Regions from separate parts of the Arthrobacter sp. KUASC02 genome, predicted to be linked through region 1. Evidence: riboswitches for the same ligand, from Rfam matches in the RefSeq annotation. Region 1 holds a riboswitch; each other region holds the start of a gene.
The links. Region 1 has a riboswitch for cyclic di-AMP ahead of AC6JAC_RS17850 (M23 family metallopeptidase). Riboswitches for the same ligand answer to the same signal wherever they lie in the genome.
Positions count from the first base shown of each region.

Region 2: it holds a riboswitch for cyclic di-AMP, as region 1 does, so the genes downstream of both, AC6JAC_RS10245 (NlpC/P60 family protein) here and AC6JAC_RS17850 (M23 family metallopeptidase) in region 1, are expected to answer to the same signal.
Region 3: it holds a riboswitch for cyclic di-AMP, as region 1 does, so the genes downstream of both, AC6JAC_RS18780 (aggregation-promoting factor C-terminal-like domain-containing protein) here and AC6JAC_RS17850 (M23 family metallopeptidase) in region 1, are expected to answer to the same signal.

Region 1 is NZ_AP046053.1:3,887,310-3,894,051, reverse strand. It holds gene AC6JAC_RS17880 (helicase-associated domain-containing protein) at 1-1,869, opposite strand, end outside; gene AC6JAC_RS17875 (hypothetical protein) at 1,880-2,113, opposite strand; gene AC6JAC_RS17870 (cold-shock protein) at 2,298-2,681, shown strand; gene AC6JAC_RS17865 (DUF3027 domain-containing protein) at 2,690-3,274, shown strand; gene serC (phosphoserine transaminase) at 3,357-4,487, opposite strand; gene AC6JAC_RS17855 (iron-dependent transcriptional repressor DtxR) at 4,866-5,561, shown strand; cyclic di-AMP (ydaO/yuaA leader) riboswitch at 5,701-5,911, shown strand; gene AC6JAC_RS17850 (M23 family metallopeptidase) at 5,915-6,739, shown strand.
Region 2 is NZ_AP046053.1:2,225,512-2,232,253, reverse strand. It holds gene AC6JAC_RS10250 (hypothetical protein) at 1-425, shown strand, start outside; gene AC6JAC_RS10245 (NlpC/P60 family protein) at 607-1,365, opposite strand; cyclic di-AMP (ydaO/yuaA leader) riboswitch at 1,369-1,561, opposite strand; gene AC6JAC_RS10240 (polysaccharide deacetylase family protein) at 1,827-3,347, shown strand; gene AC6JAC_RS10235 (hypothetical protein) at 3,373-3,627, shown strand; gene AC6JAC_RS10230 (DNA alkylation repair protein) at 3,594-4,112, opposite strand; gene AC6JAC_RS10225 (ribonuclease Z) at 4,248-5,165, shown strand; gene AC6JAC_RS10220 (CPBP family glutamic-type intramembrane protease) at 5,159-6,010, opposite strand; gene AC6JAC_RS10215 (dienelactone hydrolase family protein) at 6,003-6,742, opposite strand, start outside.
Region 3 is NZ_AP046053.1:4,095,792-4,102,533, forward strand. It holds gene AC6JAC_RS18775 (HAMP domain-containing sensor histidine kinase) at 1-1,309, shown strand, start outside; cyclic di-AMP (ydaO/yuaA leader) riboswitch at 1,457-1,631, shown strand; gene AC6JAC_RS18780 (aggregation-promoting factor C-terminal-like domain-containing protein) at 1,631-2,410, shown strand; gene AC6JAC_RS18785 (hypothetical protein) at 2,632-2,910, opposite strand; gene AC6JAC_RS18790 (dolichyl-phosphate beta-glucosyltransferase) at 3,268-4,179, shown strand; gene AC6JAC_RS18795 (DUF7793 family protein) at 4,198-4,503, opposite strand; gene AC6JAC_RS18800 (HAD-IA family hydrolase) at 4,632-5,336, opposite strand; gene AC6JAC_RS18805 (glyoxalase superfamily protein) at 5,381-5,758, opposite strand; gene upp (uracil phosphoribosyltransferase) at 5,895-6,530, opposite strand; gene AC6JAC_RS18815 (phosphatase PAP2 family protein) at 6,543-6,742, opposite strand, start outside.

The DNA of each region.
Region 1 (6,742 bases):
GTCCTCCACGAGGTATTCGAGTGGCTGCGGTACAGCGGTGGCAGAGTGCTCGCGCAGGAAACGCAACATGCTGCCGGCGTCGTGGCCGGCGTCGAGCGCCCGGCGGACGGACGCCACGGAGAACCGGTAGATCGTCGCGGGACCCTGGCCTTCGGCGTCGGCCATCACCAGCAGCTTCTCACTCAACTCGGGCGCCAGGTACCCCGGCGCTACGGCAGTGAGGTCAGCCTGCAGCAACACGTGGTTGAGGGCGGCCGGGAGATGTTCCCCCAGGATATCCAGCGCTTCATCGGGACGCTCCGCGGCGATGGCCGAGCCCAACTGGCTCAGCGCGCCCGAACCGATGAGGCCGAGCATCTCCGCTTCGGCCAGGACGCCGCGGATCAGCGAACTAAAGCGCCGTGCCATCCGGGGCTGGGTCCACTCTGCCCGTTGCAGCACCGCGGCTGCGTCCAGCACCGGCGCCTTGCCGTCGGCCTCAGCGGCCTCGTCCGTCAGTTCGTTGAGGATTTCCAGGATCCTCTTCCGGATGACGGGCGCGTCCGGCCGCTGGGCTTCAGCCGACAGCGCGTTGATGGTGGTGCCCGCCGCCGCACGGTGCGGGGCGGCCCCCGCGCCCGGACCGGTGACTGGCTGGCCCACCAGCGACGGGGCACGTTCGCTGGCCAGCCAGGCATTCACGAGCCAGAGCCATTGTTCCTGGCGCGGCAGCGTAAGCCACTCAAGCTGTTCCGGCTGCACCCAGGCGGAGCTGTCAACGTCCAGCCGGAGAAGGCCGGCCAGGGCGCAGAGTTCAACCAGCAGGCCGGCGGCGTGAAGGTCGATCCGGAGTGCGTCCGCCAGGCGTTTCATCTCGCGGACGCCGACGCCCCCGCTCCGCAACGTGACGAGGGGCTGCTCGCGCACGTTGTACAGGAGCTCTCCCGTCAGGCGGAGGGTTTCGGCAATGGCGCCCAAGGCGGCATTTCGCCGGAGCGCCGCTGTGGTCTGTCCTAGCCTGGGCACCGGGGGAGTCAGCGTGAAGTCCTCGATCACGGCCCCGCCGCGGAGGGCGATCCCCACGCTGTGCGGCAACTCCACGTGGGCGGCGTCCAGCGGTACCAGCAGGCCCCTCGCCAGGAGCCAGTCAACAGGGCCGACGTCGGGGCCTTCATTGAGGACGGAAGCCCGCCGCTGGGCCTGGGGCACCGCGCCCATGGCCCAGTTCCCGAAACGGGCCAGGAGCGCCGTGGTGCGCTCCGGGGCGGTGGCGAGGAGCCGTTCCAGGGCCTCGGGCGTGGCTGTCCAATGCTGCAATGACAGGGCGGCTTCCATGGGTGTTGTGGCGGGGTGGATGGAGGCGCCGCTGTGGTGCAGTTCGCCCACCAGTTGCACCACGCGCTGGGCGAAGGCCGGCTGCAGCCGGACAAGTTCCGTGTAACTCCTGCCCAGTCCCGCCGGATATATCCCTACGACGTCACGGAGGCTTCCTACCGGAAGGTAGTAGCGCTGGCGGGCCCCTGCCGGCAGTGCGATACCGTGCGGGGGCTCGGCGCGGTGCACGAGGGCGAGTTCTTCAAGGGAGTGCAGGATCCGTTCGATGGCGGACAGCGATGCGCCGCGGATGAGTTTCTTGAGTCCGGCGGCAGAGGCGCTGTGGGCTGTGTCCGTGTTGGTGCAGAGGTGAAGCGTCTCCAGGACCTGCATCTGCGGCCGGTTCAGGCGCTCCAGTGCACGCTGCACGCTGACCCTGGCGCTGGCCCGCGCCGCGAGGGCCGCAAAGTCCGGAACGTTGGGTGAGACCAGGTCCGGCCGCGCGGAGAACAGGGCCCGCAACGAGTCGTCGCTGCGTGCCTCCAGTTCCTTGCTGAGCGCGCGAATAAAGGACATCAGTCCAACGTTACCGCCCGCCGGACTTTCCTGCCCGGCGGCGGGCGGCGACGCCGTCGATCACCAGGAATATCATCAGGAGGAACGCCAGCGGCAGGCCGTACAGGGCCAGGGATGTCACCCACACCGGGGCGGCACTGCCGCCAAAGGCGATGGCCATGACGGCGCCCACGGCAGCCAGCGAAAAGACAGCAATAACCGCCGCAACTATCATCAGGGGCCGCCGGTAGCGGGAGGGTGTCATGGAAGTAACGCTAACAGCCCGGCTGAGCCCGTGCCGCAAAGCGGGAATCCGGGTCCCGGCAGGATAACCTTGAAGATACAGACCAACATGGTCCGGGCAGCCATACCCTGAACCCGCATATCAGTGCGGATGCGGTGGCCGCCGGCCGTGTCACAGGAAGTCCAGAACGAAGAAGGTTGATTACGTGCCTACCGGCAAGGTCAAGTGGTATGACAAGGAAAAAGGCTTCGGATTCCTCGCAGGTGAGGACGGCCAGGAAGTATTCCTGCCCAAATCCGCCCTGCCCGAGGGTGTAACGGAGCTCAAAGCCGGCACGCGCGTGGAGTTCGGTGTGGCCGACGGCCGCAAGGGAGCCCAGGCCCTCGGGCTGCGCGTGCTGGACAAGACCCCGTCCATCGCGAAGGCAAAGCGTCCCAGCGCCAAGGACCTGGCGCCACTCGTCCAGGACCTCGTGACCGTGCTGGACAACCTGTCCGGGACGCTGTCCGCCGGAAAGTACCCGGAAGGCAACAAGGCCAAGGCGATTGCAGCCGCCCTCCGTAAGGTTGCCGACGAGCTGGACGCTTAGGCATCCACATGACTTCCCAACCTGACCAGAGCACCCCCAAACCGGCGTCCAAGCCCCGTGCCGGCGTCCCCGTGTGGCGCGTCGGAAAACCGGATGCGGTGCTCGCTGCAGCCGTGGACTTTGCCCGGGCTGCAGTGGAGGGCATCGCCCCGGCCGAACAGATCGGACAGCACCTAGGTGCCAAGAGTGAAGGGGACCGCGTTGTCACTCATCTCTTCGAGTCCAAGCTGGCCGGGTACCAGGGGTGGCAGTGGTACGCGGTGCTCACCCGCAATTCCCGCTCCAAGGTCGTCACGGTGAACGAACTTGGCCTGCTGCCTTCGGAGGATTCCATCCTCGCGCCGGAGTGGGTGCCCTGGGCTGAACGGGTGCGCCCCGAGGATGCCCAGGAAAATGAACAGGACGCGGAGGCGCCTGTTGTGGACGCCGACGCCCAGGACACTGCCCCGGCGGGCTCCGGCGACGGCGCCGCGGTCTCCGTTGACGACGATTCCGACGATTCCGACGATTCCGACGACGACACCGACGACGATTCCGACGACGACAGTGACGCACCGGAGGAACAATCCGGCTCCGCCCGCGAGACCGACTAGAGCACTTAACGACGACGGCGTCGTCCGGGACCAAACCCGGACGACGCCGTCGGACGTTAACGCGTCAGCAGCAGCTGACTTCCTACTTCCGCAGTTCTCCCACGACGTAGTCGATGCTGGAGAGGAGGGCCGAAACGTCGTCCGGGTCGATCGCCACGAACGTGGCGATGCGCAGCTGGTTGCGGCCCAGCTTGCGGTACGGTTCGGTATCCACGATGCCGTTGGCGCGCAGGACCTTGGCAATTGCGGCTGCATCGATCGAATCATCGAAGTCGATGGTGGCGATCACGTTGGAGCGGTCTTCTGCCTTGGCAACGAACGGCGTGGCGTATTCGGAGGCCTCCGCCCAGTCATAGATGCGGCCGGCCGAATCGGCGGTCCGTGCCGCGGCAAACTCAAGACCGCCGCTGGCGTTCAGCCACTGCACCTGGGCGTCCAGGGTCACCAGGGTGGCCAGCGCCGGGGTGTTGTACGTCTGGTTGAGCCGTGAGTTGTCGATGGCGGTCTGCAGGTCCAGGAAATCGGGGATCCACCGGCCGCTTGCCTTGATCCGGGCGGCGCGTTCCAGGGCCGCGGGGGAGAAAAGCCCCAGCCACAGGCCGCCGTCGGATGCGAAGTTCTTCTGCGGGGCGAAGTAGTACACGTCGGCTTCCGAGACATCGACGTCCAGGCCGCCGGCAGCCGAGGTGGCGTCCACCAGGACAAGCGATCCTTCATCCGCGCCGGCAACCCGCTTGACCGGTGCTGCCACGCCTGTAGAGGTCTCATTCTGCGGCCAGGCGTAGACGTCCACGCCCGCCTCCGCGGCGGCTACCGGCCGCGTCCCGGGCTCGGCCTTGATGATGGAGGAGGCGTCCAGGAACGGAGCCTTATTCGTAGCCGAGGCGAACTTGGAGCCGAATTCGCCGAACGAGAGGTGCTGGGCCTTGCTGTCCACCAGTCCGAACGCCGCGACGTCCCAGAACGCCGTTGAGCCGCCCACTCCGAGGATGACTTCGTAGCCTTCGGGGGCGCGGAAAAATTCGCTGAGGCCGCTGCGGACAGATCCCACCAGGTTCTTCACCGGGGCCTGGCGGTGCGACGTGCCGAGGAGGGTGGCAGAGGCGGCAGACAGTGCTTCGATCTGTTCGGGGCGGACCTTTGATGGCCCGGCGCCGAACCGTCCGTCCTTGGGCAGGAGGTTGGCGGGGATAGTGATGCTGGTGTCACTCACAATGGCTCCAATTTATCGGCGTGGACGTGGTTTCCGGCGTGGACGTGGGCCCGGCAGTGCACGGGTTCCTGCAGGGGAATCCCCTATATTCTGCCTGACGTGCCTGCGGGGGAGGGAACGGCATCCGTCATAGTCCAGTCACTGAGACATCCCGGCGGCAGGTCAGAGCGATACGCTGAAGATTATCCGGAGTAATTCAAAATAGGCTAAGCTGGATGCTGTCGTACAGTGGGTCGCGAAGCCGGCCTGGCTGATCCCGTGGGGCTTTTCCCAGCGGCTGGTTGGTGGATGCAGGTCCACCCCGCCGAGGCCAACGTGGAAGCCTTTGCGCGGTACGGTGGGACTGACGCAAGGACTGTGCTCGAGGAGCTGAGCTGGATGACCGATCTGATCGACACCACGGAGATGTATCTTCGGACAATCTTGGAGCTTGAGGAAGAGAACATCGTGGCTCTCCGCGCCCGGATTGCCGAACGGCTGCGCCACTCCGGACCCACCGTTTCGCAGACCATCGGGCGGATGGAGCGTGACGGGCTGGTGGTTGTTTCGGGGGACCGGCACCTTGAGCTGACTGAAACCGGCCGGAAACGCGCCACCGAAGTCATGCGCAAACACCGCCTCGCGGAACGGCTCCTGGCCGATGTGATCGGACTGGACTGGGCATATGTCCATGACGAAGCCTGCCGTTGGGAACACGTCATGAGCGAGCGGGTGGAGCGTCGCATCTTTGAACTCCTCAACCACCCCACCGTTTCCCCCTACGGCAATCCCATTCCGGGACTGGCGGCGCTCGGCGGTCAGCCGACTCCCGCTTTCACCGACGGTGTGGTCAACCTCCTTGAAGCCATGACCGCGTACGGGGCCGACTCACGTATCACCGTGAGCAGGCTGGCCGAACCCATCCAGGTTGAGCCGGAGTTGCTGGTGCAGCTGGATGAAGGCGGAATCCGGCCCGGAGCGTCCCTGGCCCTGGAGCGCGTCGGCGAATACATCTCCGTGCGTGTGCCCGAGATCGAAGGCGCGCTGGAGCTGCCGCCCGAGGTTGCGGCCCACGTGTTTGTTACGGTCAGCTAACCGCCTCCTTGTAGGACCACCTACAACGTACTGAGACCCAGATAACGGAATTATTACCGCGCTGATTAATCGCCTATAGTTGAGCACTAGCGCCGATACAAAAGCGTTACCTGATCCGAAGCCGAGCTCTGCCAGCGGATCAGTGTCAGAACCATCTCCTGGCAGAGGCGGAGGAACCACAATCGGCCGTTGAAAACGGCCTTGGGGTGAAGTCCGTCAGCGGCAAGTCACCTCCGACGAAGGATTCCCTAGGGACACCTGTGCCGGATGCCTTGCAATGGCGGACCGGGTCTTTGCACTCTCTGACCCGAATCCGACAGCTAACTTCGCAGGCTCTCCAGAGAGGATAATTCTTGACCACGCAGACCGTCAGGGGCCGCCGCAGGGCGACCGGTCCCGCTTCGGAGTACCCCGTGGCCGAAGCCGTTATGACGGTCAGGCCGCGCGATGCGCACCGTGATGCACGCCGGCGCCGCAGCCTGTTCAGCCAGGTGACGGAGTTCGCTTCGGCGAGCGGCGTGGGTCAGAAGGCCGGCATGGCCCTGGCCGCCACCGGACTGGTGCTCACCGTGACCGTCCCGTCGACGGGCCCCATGATGTCCACTGCGGACACCGGGAATGCCGGCGTGGCCGCTTCGGTTGCGGCGCAGCCGGAGGTTTCCGCCGCTGCCGGCGCCAAAATCGACTTCAACCGCACCTACGTTGCCACCAAGGGCGATCCCGACGGCAAGCTCAAGCAGCTCCTGAGCGCGCAGTCCGCGGGCACCATCACCCGCGCGGCTTCCGCCGGGAGCCTTGGGGCACCGCTGGAACACCTGGTTTCCGCGTCGCCCTTCGGTTTCCGGGTCAGCCCGATAACCGGCGGAGCCGGTGAGTTCCACCGGGGCCAGGACTATGCGGCACAGTGTGGCACCAGCGTCCTGGCTGCCGCCAGCGGAACGGTCACGTTCACCGGCTGGCACCCCTACGGCGGCGGCAACCGCGTGGTGATCGACCACGGCAACGGCCTCGAAACCACGTACAACCATCTTTCGTCGTCAAGCGTCCAGGTCGGCCAGAAGGTCAGCCGAGGCGAGGTTGTGGCCCTCAGCGGGACCACCGGCGCCTCCACCGGCTGCCACCTCCATTTCGAAGTAATGGTCAACGGCGAAGTCGTCGACCCCACCGGCTGGCTCTGACCC
Region 2 (6,742 bases), 1.7 Mb from region 1:
CTGCCGGCACCGTACAGCCAGGGGCTGGTGCGTCATCGTCCGGGTCCGGCTCCGGCAACGGAAACGGCGCGGAGTGGAAGGTAACCCTGCCGACCGAGCGCACGTACCGGGCCGCCGACGTCGAATATGAAATTCTCAGCGCGAGTGCGCGCCCCGATGTGTCCGGCAAAATCGCACTGACCCTCACGCTCAGGTGCACCAACCACGGCCGGTATGACCTCAACTTCTGGGACTCAACGTTCAGGCTGAACGTCAGTGGCGTCAGTTACTCCCCCGACCCCGGCCTGAACGAGCTGGTGGCGGGCGATTCGAGCAAGTCGGGTGACGTCCGATTCACCGTTCCGGCGGACACCCGCGACGCGCTGCTGCGCATTAAATTTGCGGAAGGCGAGAGCTCGGCCCGGCTCGCCGTCTCGCCGCCCTGAGGAAACTGAGGAACTAAGGAAACTGAGGAAACCGAGGAAACCGCGAGCCCGGCCGGAGTGTGAATACGCGGAAGGCCGGCGACCTGCTGCCCCCAAGGCAGCTGATCGCCGGCCGTTGCGCCCGCACTGTGTGCGGGTTACGCCCCCGCTGGTGCGCCCGCTTGATGAAGCGGCGGGGAGTCTAGGCTCCGGGGCGGACGAAGGTCACGCCGCCGGTGGCCGTCAGCCAGGAGAGAGGGTGCGTGACGGTGGCGTTTACGCCGTTCATTCCGCCGCTGATCACCTGGCCGTCGCCGATGTAGATGCCGACGTGGCCGGACTGCACCACCATGTCACCGGGCTGGGGCTCCCCCACCACGGAACCGTAGTTCATGAACTGCATGGGCCCGAGGTCGCCCACCGGAATACCGGCTGAGCCAAGGGCCTTTTCCACCATGGCGGTGCAGTCCTGGGTGATGCCCAGCTGCGCGTAGGCGGCAGAAACCATGGCCGCATTGACACCGCCGGCAGCAGGCGCAGGGGCGGGAGCGGGCACCGCGGCCTGGACCTGCACGGAAACAGCGGGAGCAGCAGGCGCCGGAGCTGCCGCGGGGGCGGGGGCGGACGCCACTGCGGGGGCAGGCTCTTCGACCGGCACCTCCACAGGGGCGGGCGTGGTGCTGACGTCCGGGCGTTCATAGCTGATCCTGACGTGGGAATCAGCGCTGAGCGGTGCACCCACCTGGGCATTGTTGTCAGGGGCGGACGCCGGAGCTGAGTCACGTTCCGCAGGGGCCTCAGCGGCCTGTGCAGCCATGCCGCTGGACAGGACCAGGCCCGAGGCAGCGGCTATGACCGCAACCTGCCGGCCCACCCTGCTCCGACCCCCGGCCGAAGTGGCCCCGGAGCGCCCCGCGGGCGCGGTTGAGCGATGATGAGCGGGCAGTTTACGTGAAAGCATGAATTAACCTCTCCCGATGCCTGCGAGGTTAGCTGTCGGATTCGGATGGGAGACACCCGGCCGCAGCGGCCGTCCGCAGTGCGGATGGCGTGCGGCTTCACCCCGAAGACCTGCCCAAACTATGCAGGTCAAAAGTGGTTTCCCCGTCCCTGCCGGATGGTTTTGATCGGATCCCGGACCGCGGCAGGGTTAGGCAATCCGCCCGGGAGTGCCGGTATCTGAGACAACGGGCACCGTTCCACCGTACGTGGGTCACCGCCGGAATGTCACATCAAGGTAACGGGTCCGCCGGGCGCTCCCCTGGCACCGCTGCGGCCCGACGCAGGCGGCCCCCCGCAGGTAGCGGTACTCCACATATACTTGGATCCGCGGTTTGTCAAATTCGAGTGTTTTCCATTGACGCCGCGAGGCGTAGTCTACGTGCATGTTCTTGCGGGGGGACTCACATGCCTGGAGGAATCATGCGTTGGTCAAATCGCCCTGTCCACAACCAGCCACGCCATGTGGCGGAACTCCCGGCGCCTACCGCCGGGCATAGGAACAACCGGCGCTGGGTCGCCATCCTCGGAGCGCTGCTGCTGGCCGTCAGCACGGTAGCGGGCGTCGCCGGCACATCGAAAGCCGCGGGACCAACCATCGTCAGCCTCACGTTCGACGACGGCCTCGCCAGCCAGTTGGCCGCCGCGCAGGAGCTGAAAGCCCACGGCCTGGTGGGAACCTTCTTCATCACCACGTCCTTTGTGGGCCAGTCCGGGTTCCTCACCCAGGCGAACCTGCAGACGCTGGCCGCCGACGGCAATGAGATCGGCGGACACAGCGTGACCCATCCGGACATGACAACGCTCAGCGCAGCGGCTGCAAGCGCGGAGGCCTGCAACAGCAAGTCGACCCTCGAAGGCTGGGGCTTCACCGTCCGCAACTTCGCCTACCCCTTTGCGGCGGAGAATGCGACGGCACGGTCAGCGGTCAGCGGCTGCGGATATTCCACGTCCCGGGGCCTCGGCGACATCCGCTCTCCCGCCAGCTGTGCCGGCTGCCCCGTCGCCGAAACGCTGCCGCCGCCGGAACCCATGGTCACCAAGGCACCGGACCAGGTGGCCGCGACGTGGAGCCTGGCGGACCTGCAGGCCACCGTCACCAACGCCGAGACGACCGGCGGCTGGCTGCAGCTGACCTTCCACGAGATTGCCAACGGAACGGACCCGTCCCTGTCGATCAGCCCTGCACTGTTCAAGGAATTCGTCACGTGGCTGGCCGCGCGGACAGCAAACGGTACGACGTCGGTCCGCACAGTCGCGCAGGCATTGGGCCAGTCCCCGGTGTCGTCACCATCGCCCTCACCATCGCCCTCACCTTCGCCGTCTCCGTCTCCGTCCCCCTCGCCGTCGCCGTCGCCGTCGGGCTCGTTCACGGACGTTCCGGCGAACGCACAGTTCTTCACGGAGATCAGCTGGCTCGCCTCGCAGGGGATTTCCACCGGCTGGATTGAAGCGAACGGAACCAGCACCTACCGTCCGGCGCTCGCCGTCAACCGCGATGCCATGGCCGCCTTTATGTACCGTCTCGCCGGAAGTCCGGCGTTCACACCGCCCGGCACCTCGCCGTTCATCGACGTCACGCCACAAACGCAGTTCTACAAGGAAATCTCCTGGCTATCGTCGAGGGGCATTTCCACCGGCTGGGATGAAGGCAACGGCGCCAGGTCGTATCGGCCGCTACAGACAGTGAACCGGGACGCCATGGCTGCCTTCATGTATCGCTTTGCCAGCAGCCCCGCCTACAACGCACCGGCCAGTTCCCCGTTTAGCGACCTGGTCCCGCAGACGCAGTTCTACAAGGAGATCACCTGGCTCGCGTCAATGAACATCTCCACCGGCTGGGATGAAAGTAACGGCACCAAGACGTTCCGTCCCGTCCAGCCCGTGAGCAGGGATGCCATGGCGGCCTTTATGTACCGCTACAACACCGCCTTCCCAAGGTAGGACACGGCATGGAGCGGAATTCCAGGTGAAACACTATTGCGTGGCGATCTGCCAGCTGAGCGATCAGCCACCGGAGGACTTCGACGTCAATACCGAGCTCCTGATCCTTGAGGGCAAGGAACTCCATGTGGCGACGTGGGACGCGGAGCCGCGGGACGGCGGCTTCGACGTCCTGGTCCTCAACGACCGCGTGAGCGCCCTCGGGTTCATGGTGGTCACCGACTGGGAGTTCCTGGAAGGCAGGGCCTACGCGGTGGTGGAGCGACGGGCCGGCGGCTGAGGGGCATCCGCCCGCGACAGCACGGCCGCCCGCCTCAGCCACGGATCCGGATCCCCCGCCCAGCGGTCCAGCACAACATCCGCCCTCGCCCTCGCCTGCCCTTCCAGCCCTGCGATCAAGGGACGGACGACGTCGTGTGCGAGGGGGTCCGCCAGCTCGCCCAGTTGCGCCTCCCGCACAAAGCCCTCGATCCGGGTCAGGTCGGAGTTGTCCAGGAGGGCAACCCGGGACTGCAGCAGGACAACCGCCGCCAGCCGGCGTTCGAAGACGGGCACCGACCACAGCTCGGTGCTGAGCGCGGTAATGTCATCGTGCGCCAGGTCGCGGTGGCGGCGCAGCATGTCGCGGACGGTCCCCCGCACGGCACCCACCGAGGCGCCGTAGTACTGAAGACCGTCGCCGAACCGGGCCTGTGCTTCTTCTGCCCGAAGCCAGGAGCTCTCACGCTGCAGCGAGGCATCCACGAAGTCACAGGCATCAGTCACCCCACCATTCTGCCGTTCCCGCCGGTGGAAGACCGAACTCCGGAAGGCGTTTCGTCGCGGGCTACCGCGGGCAACCGATGCGGCCGCTAGGGACAAGGTAGTCCTCCGGTCCTGCGGCGTGAGATGCTCGGTCCCATGCGTGAACTGGTCGTTCTCGGCACCGCCTCGCAGGTTCCCACGCGGAGCCGCAACCACAACGGGTACCTGCTCCGCTGGGACGGCGAGGGCCTGCTCTTCGATCCCGGCGAAGGCACCCAGCGGCAGATGATCCACGCCGGCGTCTCAGCCAGCCAGGTGACGCGGATCTGCCTGACCCACGTCCACGGCGACCACTGCTTCGGGCTTCCCGGCGTCCTGTCGCGCATGGTGCTCGATGGTGTGCAGCACCCGGTGGACCTGCATTTTCCGGCTTCCGGCAGCGAGGTGGTCCGTGCCCTCGTGTCCCTCGCCTCACCCGGCCTCGACCTGCGGCTGCACCCGCACTCCGGACCGGGGCCGATCGCGCCCGGGCTCGAGGTGCAGCCACTGCGGCATCGCATTGAGACGTTCGGATACCGGCTGGTCGAGCCGGCCAGCCGCACGCTGCTGCCCGACCGGCTTGCGGCAGCAGGGATCTCGGGACCGGACATCGCGCGGCTGCAGCGGGAGGGGAATCTGGACGGGGTGCGGCTGGAAGACCTGAGCATTCCGCGTCCCGGCCAGAGCTTCGCGTTCGTGATGGATACCGCGGAATGCGACGGCGCCCGGGAACTCGCCGAAGGCGTGGACCTCCTCGTGGCGGAATCAACGTTCAGCAACGACGACGCCGGGCTGGCTGCCCGGTATCTTCACCTCACGGCCGGGCAGGCCGGCGATCTGGCGTCCGCTGCCGGGGCCGGACTACTGGTCCTGACGCATTTCTCATCCCGCTACGGGGACGTCGGTGTGCTGGCGGAACAGGCCGGTGCCCGCGCGGGCCGGGCCGCCGTCGTCGCCGCGCAGGACCTGGACAGGATCCCCTTGCCAAGGCGGGAGCGGGCCCCCTGGATTGCGGGCGGGGAACACCGTCAGTAGACGAAGATGTCGATCCAGGCCCGGTTGTGGGCATGCAGCAGGACCAGGAACAGCACGAAGTCGAACAGCAGGTGCACGGACACGATGTAGGACAGTGACTTGGTCCGGGTGAAGATGAACGCCTGGAGAAGGGCGAAGGGAAAGATGAACACCGGCGCCCAGGCGTGGAAGCCCAGTTCCCAGAGGAAGGACGTGAACAGGACAGCCTGCAGTACGTTGGCCTGGGCCAGCGGCAGGTGCCGGCGCAGGAGGATAAACACGGTGCAGATAAAGAACAGTTCATCCCAGATCCCCAGCACGTTGGTGCCCAGGAAAAGCCGGAAGATCCCCTCCGGGTCGGACACCGCGGGCCAGTTGCTGTAGACACCGGTGTTGACCATATACGCGGGAAGCACCGCGTACCCCATCAGGACGACGGCGGCCAGGTACCATTTCTCCGCCCGGGTCCAGGGGTGACCGGTCAGCACCGGAAACTTCACCGCATGGTCCTTGTAGACAAAACGCGAAACTGTGTAGGGAACGCCCACAGCGAGGATCATCGCCGTGCCCATGACCAGCATGTGTTCGGTGCTGATGTCCGTGGTGATCGGAACCAGGCTGATGGCCACGAGCCCGGCGGCGATCAGGGCCAGGTCGCGCAGGAGCGCCCGGTCGATCAGTCCGGCCATAACGAGGGCCAGCGCCAACAGCCCGTACCCAGGAACTTTCTGTTCCAGGACGAACAGGACAAAACCGGAGAGAGACACAAGCGTCGCGGGGAGCAGTTTCGTCGAAAGAGAGCCGCGGATGCCGGCCCGGCGGCCGGCTCCTGCTCCGGTTCCGGCGGCGGGCGAACGGTTAGACATACTTGCTGAACCAGGCCAGTGTGTCGTTCCAGGCGGCGGTGGCCTGGGTCTCGTTGTAGCGCTCGCCGGTGTCGTTGTGGAACGCATGGTCGACGCCGGGATAAACCTTTAGCTCGTGCCGGACATCAGTGGCGGAAAGGGCATCGCGGAGGGCCGGCATCGCTCCGGTGATGCGGTCATCGAGTTCGGCGTAGACGCCCAGGACGGCCGGCTTGATGGCGGGGACCTTGTCCAGGTCCGGGGCGGGACCGTAAAACGCCGAGGTGGCCTTCAACCCGGACAGTTCCGTCGCCGCCTGCCAAGTGATGCCGCCGCCGAAGCAGTAGCCCGTCATGGCAATCCGCCCGGAATCGACGAAGTCCTGTGAGTTCAGGTACTCGAAGGCAGCCGAAAAATCCGCGACGTGGCGCTTCGCTCCGGCCTGGGTCAGTGCACCCGGGACAGCGTCCCGGTCCAGGCTGGCCGTTCCTCCCTCCCTGCTGAGCAGGTCCAGGGCCAGGGCGGCGTAGCCGGCTTTGGCGAAGCGTCGTGCCACGTCCTGGATGTGCGGGGTCAGCCCACGGTTCTCATGGCAGATGAGCACGGCGGCTCCGGGTTTGCCGCCTTCCGGCCGGGCAAGGTAGCCGCTGATGTCGGTGCCGGCGGAAGGGAACCGCACGGTTGCGGCCACGACGCCGGCCGCCCCCTCCGGTACGGACAGCGGGCTTTTGGCTCCGGGCACCGCGCCTGAGG
Region 3 (6,742 bases), 210 kb from region 1:
ACGCCTCGGCAACCCGGCCGGCAGGCCCGACCCGCTGGAGGGCAAGGGCCAAGGAATCGGAACCCTCATTGCCCGGATCGACAACGGAAATGTCAGCACCGCCGGGTTCCTGGCCAACGACGCCACGACCGCATCGCTCTCGGCCGAGGACGACCAGGTGCTGTTGGCCCTCCGGCACGACGCAAGCCCGGTTGACCGGACACTGTCCACCGGCTCCTACCGCCTGGTTGCCGTGGAAGCGCAGTACGGGGACGTGATCGTCACCGGGCTCCCCCTCGATGAAAAGCAAAACACGCTCAACTCACTGGTGTGGACCATGGTGATCGTGTCGCTGGGAGGGCTGGTCCTGATCGGACTGGCCGGAACGGTCCTCATCCGCCGCACCATGAAACCGCTCGAGCAGCTGTCTGAGGTGGCCACGCAGGTTTCTAACATGCCGCTCGACGCCGGCGAAGTGGCACTGGCGGTCCGGGTACCGCCGTCGAACGCGCACCCCGGAACTGAAGTGGGCAGCGTGGGCCACGCCCTCAACCTCATGCTGGACAACGTGTCCAAGGCACTCGAGGCCCGGCAGCAGAGTGAGACGAAGGTGCGCCAGTTCGTGGCGGACGCTTCGCACGAGCTGCGCACGCCGCTCACTGCCATCCGCGGCTACACAGAACTGATGCGGATGACCGAGGACTTCACGCCTGACGGCAAGAAATCGCTCGCCAGGGTACAGAGCCAGTCGGAACGGATGACCACCCTGGTGGAGGATCTCCTGCTGCTGGCCCGGTTGGACGAAGGCCAGCCGCTCAAGATCAGCGATGTGGACCTGACGCAACTGGTGGTGGAAACCGTCAGCGACGAGAAGGTCATGGCGCCGGACCGCGTCTGGCAGCTTGAACTGCCGGACGAACCCGTTGTGGTCCGCGGCGACGCCAAGCAGCTGCACCAGGTCCTGGCCAATCTCCTCTCCAATGCCCGCAAGCACACGGACCCCGGAACCACCGTGGTCACCGGCGTGATGCGGTCCGCCGACGGCAGTGCCGTGGTGACGGTGACGGACAACGGTGCGGGGATACCGCCGGAGTTCGTCGACCGGGTCTTTGCCCGCTTTGCCAGGGCGGACGCCGCCCGCACCAGTCCGGCCCGCTCCGCTTCAGGTGCGGGCGCCGGCGGCGCAGCCGCGTCCGAAGGAACCAGCGGGCTGGGCCTGTCGATCGTGCAGTCCATCGTGGAAGCGCACGGCGGAACCGTCGAGGTAAATTCCCGCCCGGGCCGCACCGAGTTCGCCCTCCGCCTGCCCTGCGAGCCGCCGGCAGCCTAACTCCGGTTCCAGAGCGGCGAGCCAGCCGTTCCGGCGCAAGTCAACGCGCCGCCGTCGTGATCCTCGTTACCGAAATGTGACTTAAGCGCGATACTCCTGTACCGTTTTTAGAGTGCGGCCACCGTTCTAGCCGCATATCCGGATGGACGCCAAACTCTGCCGCTACCCGGATTTCCTCATGATTAGGCAGAGGCGGGGGACCCAGGTCTCCGGGCATCTTGCACAGCCGCCCTCGGGGTGAAGCCGACACGTGAAGTTCCGTGCGGCCGGATGACCTCATCCGAACCCGACAGCTAACTCCGCCGGCATCGAGAGGCAACCATGACTAAATCCACGCTAGAAGTACGTCCGGAGCGCGCTTCCGACGAGTCCAAGACGCCTGCGGAACGTTCGCGCCACCGCGCCGAGCCAGCCACCACCGCATCCCCATTGGCCCGGCTTGCTGCCGGACTGCAGGGTTCCGGCCGCCGCGCCGCTGTAGTAGCCACGGCCTGCGCCGTCCTGATCGGAGTCGGCGCCGCCGGCCAGGCTTCAGAACCTGCAGCCCCGGCTACGTCTGCAACCGGCGAAGCCAGCGCCGCAACCGCAAACGCCGAGTCGAAGCTCGCGTTCGAAAAGATCCTGGTATCGGCCATGCCCGCCCCGGCGTCCGTCAGCCTGGCAGCTCAGTCGTCCGACGTGCAGCCGGCACCGGAGGAGAAGTCCGCACCGGAAGCACCGGCACCCGCGCCTGCACCCGCACCTGCTGCGGCCCCGGCACCGGCTCCTGCCCCGGCACCGCCAGTAGCCGTGGACGACCCCGCAGCTGCCCAGGCGTACGCCGCCTCGCAGCTCGGTACCTACGGCTGGGCGGCCGACCAGATGCAGTGCCTGACCACCCTGTGGACCAAGGAATCCGACTGGAAGACTACAGCCACGAACGCCAGCAGTGGCGCGTACGGCATTGTCCAGTCCCTGCCGGCCGAGAAGATGGCCAGCGCCGGATCCGACTACCTGACCAACTTCCGTACCCAGATCAATTGGGGCTTGAACTACGTGAAGGAACGGTACGGTTCCCCCTGTGGCGCCCTGAACTTCCACTACGCCAACAACTGGTACTAAGCCGGCGCACCCTCGCCGGACTTGGTCCGCATGAGCCGAAGGCCCCGAATCCACGTGATTCGGGGCCTTCGGCTTTTTTGCGGGATTTGGCTCCGGCTAGTTCTTCCGATCGCTGCGCCCCCGTTCCCGGGGCCACAAGGTTTTCACAAGGTTGTGGAGTGACTCTGGGTCGCCGCCGCTTTCCATCGTCTTCCAAGCGGCGGCCGGCCCCCGGGCCGTCGTCAAGATGCAGGGAGCACAACAATGAAAAAATGGTTAGTTCCGACGGCCGTCCTGGCCTCAATCTTCGCGGCTGCCAGTCCGGCCGTTGCAGCCCCTTCCGGCCCGCCGATCACTGTGGACGGACCCGCTTCATTCATGAACTGTGGTTTTCTCGTCACCGGTGAAGTCACCGGTAAGGCCAAAAACATCACGACTCCCTCAGGGGACATCATCAGCACTTCTCCCGGGCTGAAGATCACCCTGACGGGGCCAAACGGAAAGCCCCTGAAATTGGTCATCACCGGAGTCCTCTTCTTTTCGTTCCCCAGCGAGAATGTGGTCGAAGTGAGAGCGACCGGCAATAACCTCCTCCAACTCCCCTCCCCTGACGGGCTCGTCCTCACGCGGGGGAATGTCAACTTCTCCGTGGACTCCGACGGCAACGAATTGCGGAGATTCTCCGGGGCCGGCACGGCAACGAACATCTGCTCGCTGTTGGGGCCCTGACGCACCATCCGCGGCGGCGGTGCGTCCACCAATGACGGTGGATGCACCGCCGCCGTCTCCTTGCCCGTTTCCAGACAACGGCAAAATCCCACAGGAGCTGCACAGCTTTGGCCTAAATCCTTCATATCCGCCGGTCGCATAGTGGAACCATGACGCTCACTGACCAGGCCGCGGGATCCATACTCCAACCGCAATCGCAGCCGCGGGCCGCCGTCGATCTTCCGTCCGGCAGCGTTTCGCCGCCCGCAACGGGGCAGACCCGCCGCGCACCCATCGACGCCAGAACCCCGGGGGATGCAGGAACTGCCCTCCCCGTTCTTGATGTGGTCATCCCTGTCTACAACGAGGAGCGGGACCTGGAGCGATCCCTGCGGCACCTGCACGCCTATCTGCTCGGCACCTTCCCGTACGCGTTCCGGATTACCGTGGCCGACAATGCCAGCACCGACGGCACGCTCAAAGCAGCTGAACGCATAGCCCGTGAGCTCCGCGAAGTCACCGTGGTCCGGCTGCCCGCGAAGGGGCGCGGCAACGCCCTTCGCAGTGTCTGGCTGGCTTCGCCGTCACCCGTTCTTGCCTACATGGACGTGAGTCTTTCCACCGACCTCGCGGCGCTCGCCCCGTTGGTGGCGCCACTCATGTCCGGGCACTCCGATCTCTCCATCGGAACCCGGCTGGCGCGCGATTCGCAGGTGGTCCGCAGCCCTTGGCGTGAGTTCATTTCACGCGGCTACAACCTTCTGCTGCACGTGCTGATGGGTGCACATTTCAGCGATGCGCAGTGCGGATTCAAGGCAATCCGCGCAGACGTTGCCCGCCGCCTCCTTCCGCACACCGCGGACAACGAGTGGTTTTTCGACACCGAGCTGCTGATCATGGCGGAAAGATGCAGACTCCGCGTGCACGAGGTACCGGTTGACTGGACGAGCGGTGCCGACGCGGGCGTGGACCTGGTGCAAACGGCCATCGCAGACCTCCGCGGCATGTGCCGCCTGACCCGCGACCTTGCGACGGGCCGCATTCCGGTACGGGAGCTTCGCGCCGATCTCGCCCGGGTTTAGGTCCCTTTACTGCGACGGCTACGCTTCCCTGAGCCACGCCATGGCTGCCTTGGGGCAGGTGAAATAGCGCGTTGGGGCGGCAGGAGCGTTAATGCTGAGGAAGAAATTGGCCATGGCCCGGTCCACCGGGGACGATCCGAGGAGCGCTACCCTTGCCACGGTGCTGGGACTGGCAAAGACCCGCCGGGCCCCGCGGCTCATGGACGCCGTCGCGGCCATATCCACCAGCATCGGAAATGACCGCCCGCCGCTCAGGTCGTTGACAGCCGCCATGACAGCCAGGGCAGCTTCCTCGCAAATAGCCAGGCCTGGAATCCATTGCACATGCAAAACTCCGGTGTGCAGCTGAACGATACCTCTATTGCCGGCAATCGGGATTTCGGTCATCCTATCCCCCCAAGATAGTTTCAGACGTCCCTCCCGAGACTACTGGACCGAAAACCGGTTTGGGGTCAGAACCGGAAGGAAATCCTCCTGGCACCGGAATCGTCCACGTCCGTGGTCACGGACACGCCGGAGTAGTCCGCAAGGTGCAGAACACCGTCCGGCAGGGGGCCGGTGTTGGGCCCGATGGCAACGGTCCGGATCCCGGCGGCCAGCCCGGCCGCAATGCCAGCGGGGGCATCCTCAAAGACCAGCGCGTCGGCCGGGTCCACACCGAGCAGTTCGGCGGCCCGGAGGTAGCCTTCCGGGTGCGGCTTGCCCCGGGTGACAAGGTCGGCCGTGACGGCGGTGGCCGGCATGGCCAGCCCGGCTGCGCCCATCCGGATATCGGCAAGGATCCGGTCGGCGGAAGTCACAAGCGCCACGGCATCCGCCGGGAGGCTGCGCAGAAGTTCAGCGGCCCCGGGCAAGGCGACAATCCCTTCCGTCCGGACCCGCTCCATGGCGCCCAGTTCCTCGGTCAGGGCCACCACGTCGGTGCCGGCGGGAGCAAACCGGCGCACCGTGTCCCCTGCCTGCACGCCGTGCGAGGTGCGGAGGATCTCGGCGATGTCCAGTCCGTAACGGGCCGCAAACTCGCCCCATACCTGCTCCACAATCGCCGTGGAATCAACCAGGGTGCCGTCCATGTCGAAAAGTACGGCTCTGGCAGAAACAGTGGAGACCGACGACGCGGCGATGGGCGATACGGCGGCGTCTGGGTGGAAGCTCATGCTTCCATCCTGCCCCACGCCGGGGAGGCGAAGGATTTTGTGACTTAGCCGTTCGGCCTTTGGGGGAGGTACTGCACCGCCCACTTGTTGCCGTCCGGGTCCGCGAAGTACACGAAGTGGCCCCAGTCCTGGACGTCGATGTCGCTGACGTCGACGCCATTGTCCTTGAGCTGCTTGTGCGCGGCCTGAATGTCACTGACCACGACCTGCAGGCTCGGGGCGCTGCCGGGAGGGGCATCGTTCAGGCCCTCGCCAATGGCGATGGAACAGGCCGATCCCGGCGGGGTCAGCTGGACGAAGCGGATGCCTTCCGTGGGCCGCTCGTCGTAGTCAGCATTGAAGCCCACCTTGTTGACGTAAAAATCCTTGGCCCGGTCCACATCGGACACAGGGACAAACACCAGTTCAAGTTTCCAGTCCATGGGCCACAGGCTAGCTGCGGCCGCCGAAAACCGGAAGGGGGCAATCGCTTCGCGAGAACGTGGGTGCGGGCCGGGGGCTGCGTTTCGGAACGCCGCCCCCGGCCCGCACCCACGTAGTGAAGAACCAGCTCTGCCGTTAGCCGGCGATGCCGTAGAGGCGGTCGCCTGCGTCCCCGAGTCCGGGCACGATGTAGGACTTTTCGTTGAGTTTCTCGTCAATGGATGCCAGGACGATGGTCACGTTCGCGTCCGCGAGTTCTTCCTCCAGCTTGGCCAGGCCCTCGGGCGCTGCCAGCAGGCAGATGCACGTGACGTCGGAGGCGCCGCGCTTGAAGAGGAACTTGATGGCTTCGCGCAATGTACCGCCAGTGGCGAGCATGGGGTCCAGGACAAAGATCTGCCGGTCCGTCAGGTTCTCCGGCAGGCGCTCCGCATACGTGATGATGTCCAGGGTTTCCTCGTCACGGGCCATGCCCAGGAAACCGACCTCGGCCGTGGGCACAAGCTTGGTCATGCCCTCGAGCATGCCGAGGCCGGCGCGGAGGATGGGGACCACCAGGGGCGTGGGCTTGGTGAACGCGGTGCCGACGGTGGTGCTGACGGGCGTTTCGATGGTCACGGGCTCGGTGCGGACGTCCCGGGTTGCCTCATAGGCGAGAAGGGTGACGAGTTCCTCGGTGAGCTGCCGGAAGACCGGAGAAGGGGTGTTCTTGTCCCGCAGAACGGTGAGCTTGTGAGCGACCAGCGGGTGGTCCACGACGAGTGTGCGCATGCGTCAAAACTATCACCCGGAGGTGGTGTCCCGGCCCCGCGATCCATGGGGCTCCTCCGGATGGCCCTCGCCGTGGTGGGCGCTGCGGTGGGCGCCAAGTTCCTCCCGAAGCACCGGGTGGTCGAACGTCGGGGCGGGCCCGGCATGCTCGCGGTGCCGCATCACGTGGAAGAGCCTGTGGGCTAGGATCACGATTCCCACCCAGGCGAGGC